Regions from separate parts of the Planococcus plakortidis genome, predicted to be linked through region 1. Evidence: riboswitches for the same ligand, from Rfam matches in the RefSeq annotation. Region 1 holds a riboswitch; each other region holds the start of a gene.
What was found. A riboswitch is a leader RNA that binds a small molecule or an ion and turns the genes downstream of it on or off. The one in region 1 is predicted to bind S-adenosylmethionine.

Region 1 (3,269 bases):
CTTTCCCGGTCAAAAAGTCCCCGATAAACTGAACGGCGAAAACGATGACCAAGATTGCGATAGTCGCCATCAGCGTGACATCTTCCCGGCTTCTTTGGAAGCCATCCAGGAATGCCAGTGTGCCAAGCCCACCGGCCCCGATGATGCCTGCCATGGCCGTGTAGCCCACTAAAGCAATGGCAGTAACGGTGATTCCAGAGATCAATGCCGGTTTGGATTCCGGCAACAAGACTTTACGGATGATTGTCCAAGTCGTCGCTCCCATCGAACGAGCCGCCTCGATGACGCCTTTGTCAATTTCTTTCAAGGCAATCAATACCATGCGTGCATAGAAGGGGGCAGCGCCGATGATCAATGCCGGCAGCGCCGCATTCGGCCCCCGGATCGACCCGATCATGAATTTCGTGAACGGGATCAACAAGATGATCAGGATGATGAACGGAATTGAACGGAAAATATTGACGAATGCGCCAGTCAGCCAATTGACGATCTTGTTGGCCCATAATTGATGGGGGCGGTCAGGAATAAAATGACCCGAGCACGAGCCCGATAATGAATGTAAAAAGTGTGGACATTGCCGTCATGTAAATCGTTTCCAATGTCGCTTCCCACATATCCTGCCAGTCAACGTTCGGGAATAAAGTTTCAAGCATCGCCCATCACCTCCGTCTGTACATCATGGGCACCGAGGAAGGCTAACGCCTTCGCGGTTTCATCCGCTGCGCCTTTCAATTGAAGGATCAGCGTCCCGTATGCCCCGCGCTGGGTGTGGGAGATATTGCCGTGGACGATATTGACTTCCACCGCATGCTCGCGGATCAGCTGGGTCAGGATCGGCTGCTCTGCCTGGTCCCCGACGAAGATCAATTTGACCAATTGCCCTTCCGGATATTGTTCACGTAAATGACGGACAGTCTCTGCCGAATCTTCCGTCTCGGTCACTTGGGCGACAAAGCGCTTCGTGATGTCTTCCTTTGGATGCTGGAAGACATTCAGCACTTCGCCAAGCTCGACGACGCGCCCGCCTTCCATAACAGCTACGCGGTGGCAAATCTTCCGGATAACGTGCATTTCGTGGGTGATCAGCACGATCGTCAAGCCGAGGCGTTTATTGATATCGACCAGCAAATCCAAAATCGCATCGGTCGTTTGCGGGTCGAGCGCCGATGTCGCCTCATCGCAAAGTAAGACTTCCGGGTCATTGGCGAGCGCCCGGGCGATACCGACGCGCTGCTTCTGCCCGCCGGATAGCTGAGAAGGGTACGCATTCTCGCGCCCTTCCAAGCCAACCAATTCAATCAATTCCGCTGAACGTTTGCGGCGCTCTTCTTTTTCCACTCCCGCGATCTCGAGTGGGAATTCGATGTTTTCACGGACTGTCCGTGACCATAGCAAATTGAAATGCTGGAAGATCATGCTGACCTTCTGGCGGGCTTTCCGGAGCTTAGGTCCCGAAATCGCCGTGATGTTCTGGCCGTTGATCTCAACGGAACCTTCGCTCGGCTTTTCCAGGCCATTCAGCAGGCGGATCAAAGTACTTTTCCCCGCTCCACTATAGCCGATGATGCCAAAAATCTCGCCTGCCGGCACTGTCAAATCGACATGGTCGACAGCCGTCAAGCGTGCTTTGCCGGTGTCGAATACTTTCGTCAATCCTTTTAACTCAATCATGGTTGGGCACTCTCCTAAATCTTTTGCTAATAAAAAAGCCTTCCTGCTCAGATAAGCAGAAAGGCGCATGTGTAAACACAATAAACCGTTCTCTCATCTTTCAAAGTTTCCACTTTGAGTGACTTGGCACCATTTCATTTTCATGACGGTTGCCGGGCTTCATCGGGCACTTCCCTCCACCTCTCTTTATAAGAGTTACGCTATTAAGTTAATTTCAGAAATTAAATTTATCATGGCTGGCTGTATTCGTCAACCGATTTCAATTTCTCATACAAATGCGGCACAGATTGGAAAGCATAGATCTTGTCCGTCACTTTGCCGTCCCGTGAAATCAGCAGGCATGGCACACTTTCGACTTCATAAAGTTCCGCGACTTCCTGTACATAATTCAAATTGGCTTTGCCCATCGGAAGTTCTGGCATAAGTTCCGCCACTACTCCAAGCATCTTGCTGGCCACTTGGCAGGTACCACACATCGGCGTGTACAGATAATAAGCTGAAACAGGCTGTGTATTTTTTTCCTTGAGCCATTCTTTATGTGTCCATTCGTTCATTCTAGTCATTCCCTGCAACTGGATTTAAGACCCGCACATCTGCCGCGATCAGCACGTCGAGAAGCTTCCGTAGCGGCGTTGTCGCCACTTCTTTATAACTCCGGTCGATATGGAAATGGCGGGCTTCCGGAAACTCGCGCTTGATGAGCTTGCGCAGTTTATCGCCGGAAGCGTCCGCATCGACCAGGATGATGATGTCCTGCCCTTCGAACGGCAGCAGCATTTCCTCGAGTCTTGTAGCACTAACTGTACCATTTGTGCAAAGAATCGTCACGGGTTCTGCAATCAATGGCGCTATCCGGGTTTTGTCGCTGATACCTTCAACCACTATCACTTTTTCCATGCCTAATCCCTCCAGGAAACGATATATGAAAAAAAAGCGCCAAAAAGAGGCGCTTTCAGAACTTACTCATTTGTCATTTCTTTGTATTCGTCAGCTGACATCAATGCATTGACCTCATCTTCGGAAGGGGCTTCCACAACGACCATCCACGCTTTTTCGTAAGGTGATTCGTTGACGAATTCCGGGCTGTCTTCAAGCTCGGTATTGACTTCGACGATTTTCCCGCTGATCGGCGCATACAATTCCGATACCGTTTTAACGGACTCCACGCTGCCGAATGGCTCGTCTTTCTTCAGCTCGTCGCCGACTTGCGGAAGCTCGACAAATACGATGTCTCCAAGTTCATCTTGCGCGAAATGAGTGATGCCGATCCGTGCCTTGCCGTCTTCGACCTTGACCCATTCGTGTTCTTTTGAATAGCGAAGCTCTTGTGGTGTGCTCATCCAAACCCCTCCAAATATGTAATTGACTCAATTTCAGTTTGCCACAACCAAGGATGAAAAACAAGATGACAAACTTGTCAGCTCCATGTATTTGCGTAAGTGTCTTCCTTGAAGCCGAGCGTCGCTTGCGATCCGTCCCATGCGAGCGGGCGCTTGATGAGCATGCCGTCAGATGCGAGCAATTCGTATTGTTCATCTGCTGGCATTTCCGGCAGCTTGTCCTTCAATTCGAGCTCGCGGTATTTCTTGCCGCTCGTA
Region 2 (3,269 bases), 1.5 Mb from region 1:
GATCGTCGTCCCGTGCCCGCCGATCCATTTCGTGGCGGAATGAATGACCACGTCTGCGCCGAATTCAATCGGGTTGCTGACAAAAGGCGATGCGAATGTATTATCGATCAACAGCGGTACGCCATTTTCATGCGCGATATCCGCCACACGTTCCACATCGAAGACGTTCAAGCTCGGATTTCCGATGATTTCGCCGAACAAGGCTTTTGTCTTGTCCGTGATCGCTGCGCGGAAATTTTCAGGGTCGGTCGCATCGACGAATTTTACGTTAATGCCGTAGCGCGGCAATGTGTTGGCGAATAAGTTGTAAGTGCCGCCGTACAAATTGCTATCAGCAACAATTTCATCTCCCGCTTCCGCTATATTCAACACGGAGAAGGCGATGGCTGCCATTCCTGACGACAAAGCTACTGCAGCGGTCCCGCCTTCAAGAAGAGCGACGCGCTGTTCGAATACATCGACTGTCGGGTTCATGATGCGCGAATAGATATTACCTGTCTCTTTCAAGCCGAATAGGTTCTGTGCGTGCTCAGTATCTTTGAATACATAAGAAGTCGTTTTATGGACCGGTACGCCGCGAGCGCCTGTCACTGGATCCGGTTCTTGGCCGCCGTGTAATAGAAGAGTTTCTGGTTTGAAGTTTGTCATTGTCAATTCCTCCTGTGTTTATAATGGTTGTTCGGGTTTGAGGAGGACACAAAAAGGCCCTCTTCAGAAAGAAGAGGGCCGTCATATACGGATTTGCCTCCTCTTATCTTTCAGCGACGCAAATGCGCGCTGTAGGATTTAGCACCTTTCCAGACATGAGCCTGTCGGTTGCCGGGCATCGTAGGGCCTATTCCCTCCGCCTCTCGTGATAAGAGTATTCAGTTATTTTTTTGCTTGAGGAAAAGTATAGGGGACACCGCCATTCAAAGTCAAGCATATTTTTCAAAAAATTTTAACTACTATAAATGTCTGGGGCCGCCAAAAAAAAATCTTCAAAAGCTGTTGACTTTTTCCTTAATTCAAAATAGAGTAGGAATCACGAATTGAATAGCTTACATCACTTTCTTATCCAGAGAAATCGAGGGACAGGCCCTATGACGTTTCGGCAGCAGATTCGCAAATCCGCGAAAACTGTGCTAATTCCTGCAAATGCTTCGGCATTTGGAAGATGAGAATGAGATGGTTTCATATTTTGGAGCCCTCTTTTTTCTTGTGGACAAGAAAAAAGAGGGCTTTTTGTTGTTATTTCAAGAAAGTGTTCGTACGCACTCATTCGAATCGTTATTTGCAGCCACAGGAGGGACACCATGATTCAATTTGAAGCAGTCGAGAAAACTTATGTATCCGGCAAACAGCAAGTCCATGCACTCAACGGCATCGATTTGACCGTCGAGACCGGCGAGATTTACGGCGTCATCGGATTCAGCGGTGCCGGAAAAAGCTCATTGATCCGCACAGTGAATTTGCTCGAGCGCCCATCGAAAGGCCGCGTGCTCATCCACGGGGAGGATATTTCCACTTTGAGCGCACGTAAAATCCGCGATACGCGAAAAGACATCGGCATGATCTTCCAGCATTTCAATTTGCTGAACTCAAAAACCGTGCACCATAATATCGCGATGCCGCTGCTCCTGGCCAAGACCCCGAAAGCGGAAGTCGACCGGAAAGTCGCAGAACTATTGGAGTTTGTCGGGCTTGCCGACCAAGCCAAGAAATACCCCGACCAACTATCCGGCGGGCAAAAGCAGCGCATCGGCATTGCGCGGGCACTCGCCACAAACCCATCAATACTGCTATGCGATGAAGCAACGTCGGCACTTGACCCGCAGACGACCCAGTCGATCCTGGATCTTTTGCGCCGCATCAACCAGGAATACAACATCACCATTTTGCTTATCACCCATGAGATGGGCGTCATCCGGGAAATCTGCGACAAAGTGGCAGTCCTTGAAGAGGGGCGCGTCATCGAACAAGGCAGCGTATTTGAAGTGTTCACCAATCCAAAGCATTCGACGACGAAGCGTTTCGTCCGTTCCGTCATGAACGATGAATTGCCGGACTCCCTGCTTGAGCAGATCCGTCATAATGATGGCGCACGGCCGATCTACCGGGTGCAGTTTACCGGAAATTCGGTCGGCCAGCCGTTCATGTCAAGGGTATCGCGCGAATTCCAGCTTGATTTGAATGTATTGTTCGGCAATATTACCGAACTTCAAGGCATTCCGTACGGCAACTTGATTGTGGAATTCGACGGCGCACCCACTGAAATCGACCGGGCTCTTGCCTCGATCCGCAACGACAACATCCAAGTAGAGGAGGTGCAGCAGCATGCAGGTTGATCAATCGCAAATCCTCGAAGCTCTATGGGAAACGCTTTACATGACGGGCGCTTCATTCGTGTTCTCACTGTTCATCGGCTTGCCGCTCGGCATCTTGCTGGTCGTTACAAGAAAAGGACATTTGCTGGAAAACGAAGCGGTCTTCAACGTATTGAACATTATCATCAATATTTTCCGTTCGGTTCCATTCATCATTCTGATGGTCGCCATCATTCCATTGACGCGCATCATTGTCGGCACCTCGATCGGCACGGCCGCAGCCATTGTCCCACTGGTATTCTACGCAGGGCCATACATCGCCCGGCTCATCGAAAACTCTTTGCTTGAAGTCGATAAAGGCGTCATCGAAGCCGCACAGGCAATGGGTGCCTCTCCCGGCCAGATCATTTTCCGCTTCCTGATTCCGGAAGCGCTCAGCTCCCTTGTTCTCGCCTTGACGATCGCCATCGTCGGCTTGATCGGCGCATCCGCCATGGCCGGCGCGATCGGAGGCGGCGGGCTTGGCGACTTGGCCATCACTTATGGTTATCAGCGTTTCGACACCCTGGTCATGTTCTTGACTGTCGCTATTCTCGTTGTCCTAGTCCAAGGCGTCCAATCGCTCGGCAACCTTATGTCCAGAAGAGTACGGCGGAGTTAACTTAATCCGCATTAACCTATCGATCAATCAAATCAACTATTATAAAAACCCAATTGGAGGATTTCACCATGAAAAAACTGACAGCACTTATAGCAACAGCAGGACTAGCCACACTTCTCACCGCATGTGGAGATGACAGCTCAGCCGGAGAAACCACGAAAGTGACACTTGGCATCAGCGGATCGGATACGACCATCTGGGATTATGTCGGCGATAAAGCCGCAAAAGAAGGCATCGAGCTCGACATCATCACCTTTTCGGATTACGTCGCGCCAAACCTGGCACTTGCTGAAGGTGAACTC
Region 3 (3,269 bases), 1.1 Mb from region 1:
TTCAATGTAGACGACTCGCGTATTCGGCTGGAAAGCGGCGGCCACTTCGCCAAGGTCGGTCATATCGACGAAGGTGTAATCGACTTTGAATTTTTCGAGCACTTCCGTGATGAAGCGGTACGTGCCGCCGTACACGTCTTCCGAAACGAGCACATGGTCGCCGGCTTTCAACAGCATGAAGGCTGATGAAATAGCCGCCATGCCGGAAGAAAAGGCCAAGCCCCGTGCGCCGCCTTCAAGTTTGGCGATCGTTTCCTCAAGTGATTTGCGCGTTGGGTTGCCGGAACGGCTGTAATCGAAAGGCCCGAACGAATCGATACTCTCCTGATGAAAAGTGGAAGACAGATAGATCGGAACATTGACTGCGCCTGTTAATGGATCGATGCCTGCGGAATGGATCAATTTCGTCTCGCGTCGTTCACTCATGGGAAACGACCTCCTTTTTTAGTTTAGCCAAGGCCTGGGACAAATCAGCAATTAAATCTTCTGCCTGCTCGACGCCAACAGAGAAGCGGAGCAGGCGGTTACAGACGCCGCGTGCCGTGCGTTCTGCGACCGGCATATCGGCATGGGTCTGGGTCGCAGGATATGTGATGAAACTTTCTACGCCGCCGAGGCTCTCGGCAAATGTGATGAGCGATAGGCTCTCGAGGAATTCCCCAATCCATCGCTCTTCGCGCAGGCGGAACGACAACATGCCGCCTTTTCCTGGATACAGTACATCTGTCACGGCATCATGTGTCTCCAGGAAACGGGAGATTTCCTTGGCATTGGCTTCGTGCTGGCGCATGCGCAGCGGCAAGGTTTTCAAGCCGCGGATCAACAGCCAGGAATCGAGCGGAGATAGCACGGCACCAGCCGAATTGTGGGCAGTGAACAGTTCTTCGCATAAAGTGACGCCTTTTGCGGCGACTAGCCCAGCGAGCACATCGTTATGGCCGCCGATATACTTGGTGGCGCTATGGAGTACGATATCCGCACCGATTGCGAGCGGCTGCTGCAGGAAAGGCGTCAAAAAGGTATTGTCGACAATCAGCAAAAGCTTGTGGCGTTTCGCCAATTGTGCATACAATTCCAAATCGATCTCCTGCATCAATGGGTTGGTTGGGGTTTCAATAAAAATCGCTTTTGTATTGTCAGTGATTTTCGCTTCAGCTGTTTTCGGATCGATGAAGGAATCGTAAATGGGGCGGATATGGTATTTCTCTTCATATTGTTCCAGCAGGCGGTAGGTGCCGCCATAAATATCTTCAGGAAGCAAAATTTCATCGTTCGGACGGAACAAGGAGAGGACCAGTTGGATCGCGGCCATTCCGGAGCTGCATGCAAAGCCTGCGTCGCCGCCTTCCAGATTCGCGATCCCTTCTTCAAGAAGCTGCCGTGTCGGGTTTTTTGTCCGCGTATAATCATAGCCTGTGGATTTGCCAAGGCCTTCGTGTTCATAAGCGGTGGAAAGGTAAATCGGGGGATTGACCGCTCCTGTGCGTTGGTCGCTGCGGTTGCCGAGCTGTACCAGTCGAGTTTCTAAACTATGCTGTGTCATGGTCCTCATCCTTTCAAATCAAAAAGCAGGGGCTTTCTTCTATTGATTAGAAGAAAGCCCCTGCCGTATATGCCATCTTCTCATCTACTAGGCTGTACCTATTGGAATTAGCACCGTGACATTGTCCGGTTGCTGAGACTTCAAAGGGCCAAATCCCTCCATCTCTCTCGATAAGAATCATTTTATAAAGTTGTCGTTTGCTGTTGGTTGATGTTTTCCATCATACGGCAATTGCGTGCGGAATACAAGCGGAATATTGAAAATACTCTTATAATTGCCTTAAAGGCGCTCGCTTTTATTCCGGGAGCTGAAATGGTATGCTGAGGTAAACTTTAATCATGCCCAGCTTATACAAAGCTAGTTGCAAAGGGGTTCTGAATTATGTACATCGTCACATCCACCGTCATTGTGCCTGAAGACAAGGTACAAGACGTCATCGAAATTTACCAGAAACGCTCGCGCCGTGTGGACCAGGCGGAAGGCTTTACTTCATTCCGGTTGATCCAAAACACGAAAAAGCGACATGAATTGACTGTTCATCTGGAATGGCAGTCCAAACAGTCGTATATGAACTGGGTCAAGAGCCAGGAGTTCAAGGAAATCCATGATTTGGAAAAGAACTATCCTGACCAGGAACTCGCGGGCATCGTGCCGAAAGTCCATCAGTACGAAGTGGTGGCCGAATGAACCAGGAACAAAAACAGCAAATCGCGACCGACACGGCAGACGGTATATACGAAGCGTATCCGAATTTATGGGAACGTTTCGGCGATAAGGGATATGAACATACCGTCAAAGACAATCATCACCACTTGGATTATCTCGAAACCGCGTGGGAGCTGCAAAGCGAGCAATCCTTTGTCGACTACGCCATCTGGCTCGAGACGGTGCTTGTGAGCCGCAATGTCGAAACCGCCCTCATCATCGATAATTTCAGGCGGCTTATGGATATTGTGCCGCGCTACACCGAAACAACGCAAGGAGATTTCATGCTGGGCTGCCTCGATCGCGCAGTCCGGTTATTGGAGCTCCCTCAACATAAAAGGGGCTGATCAAATGCACGAATCAACACAGCTTTCGGATCTTTTCCTGCAGGGACAGGAAGAGGAAGCTTTGAAATATGTCCAGGATTTCCTGGAAAGCCATTCATACGAACAGCTCTACAGCGAATTATTGACACCGGCGATGTATCGTATCGGTGAACTATGGGAACAAAATGAGATATCGGTAGCGGAAGAGCATTTGGCCACTGCCGTCTGTGATTTTGTGCTGTCCGCTACGGAACTGCGGAACAAGGCAGGCAACGGGCCAAAAAAGGCGATGGTTTTCGGGCCGGAAGGCGAAGAGCATTATATCGGGCTCAAGATGGTCGCCGCATTGTTCCGCGAAGAAGGGTATGAAGTCCGCTACATGGGGCCGAATCTGCCGCTTGATTCAGCGCTTGAACTGGCCGGGGAATGGCAGCCGGACGTCGTGGCATTATCCGGCGCGCTCGCGCATCGGCTGCCGGCTTTGAAAACCTATGCGGAAGCTTTTGCGCACACCGGTTCCAACCCCGCCGTGCTGATCGGCGGCCGGGCTGTCACCTTGTCGAGTTTTGCGGATTTGCATGTGAAAGGCGCGGTAGTTGTCCGGGAACTGGGTGCGCTCAGGGAATGGATCCGCACTGGAAAGGGGCCGAACGATGACACGCTCTCCACTGGCTGAATGGCCGCTGCCGGCTTTC

Region 2: another riboswitch for S-adenosylmethionine. It lies ahead of BBI15_RS13375 (methionine ABC transporter ATP-binding protein); the one in region 1 lies ahead of BBI15_RS06000 (methionine ABC transporter ATP-binding protein).
Region 3: another riboswitch for S-adenosylmethionine. It lies ahead of BBI15_RS11355 (methionine biosynthesis PLP-dependent protein); the one in region 1 lies ahead of BBI15_RS06000 (methionine ABC transporter ATP-binding protein).

The regions. Positions count from the first base shown of each region.
Region 1 covers NZ_CP016539.2:1,181,740-1,185,008, reverse strand. The annotation lists partial or broken gene BBI15_RS06005 (methionine ABC transporter permease) at 1-653, opposite strand, end outside; gene BBI15_RS06000 (methionine ABC transporter ATP-binding protein) at 646-1,671, opposite strand; SAM riboswitch class I at 1,762-1,866, opposite strand; gene BBI15_RS05995 (thioredoxin family protein) at 1,902-2,225, opposite strand; gene BBI15_RS05990 (ribonuclease M5) at 2,227-2,568, opposite strand; gene gcvH (glycine cleavage system protein GcvH) at 2,631-3,011, opposite strand; gene BBI15_RS05980 (arsenate reductase family protein) at 3,089-3,269, opposite strand, start outside.
Region 2 covers NZ_CP016539.2:2,677,025-2,680,293, forward strand. The annotation lists gene BBI15_RS13370 (O-acetylhomoserine aminocarboxypropyltransferase/cysteine synthase family protein) at 1-648, opposite strand, end outside; SAM riboswitch class I at 749-863, opposite strand; SAM riboswitch class I at 1,051-1,163, shown strand; gene BBI15_RS13375 (methionine ABC transporter ATP-binding protein) at 1,296-2,327, shown strand; gene BBI15_RS13380 (methionine ABC transporter permease) at 2,317-2,967, shown strand; gene BBI15_RS13385 (MetQ/NlpA family ABC transporter substrate-binding protein) at 3,036-3,269, shown strand, end outside.
Region 3 covers NZ_CP016539.2:2,240,911-2,244,179, reverse strand. The annotation lists gene BBI15_RS11360 (aminotransferase class I/II-fold pyridoxal phosphate-dependent enzyme) at 1-426, opposite strand, end outside; gene BBI15_RS11355 (methionine biosynthesis PLP-dependent protein) at 419-1,543, opposite strand; SAM riboswitch class I at 1,621-1,720, opposite strand; gene BBI15_RS11350 (antibiotic biosynthesis monooxygenase family protein) at 1,925-2,230, shown strand; gene BBI15_RS16565 (hypothetical protein) at 2,227-2,595, shown strand; gene BBI15_RS11340 (cobalamin B12-binding domain-containing protein) at 2,600-3,250, shown strand; gene BBI15_RS11335 (STAS domain-containing protein) at 3,228-3,269, shown strand, end outside.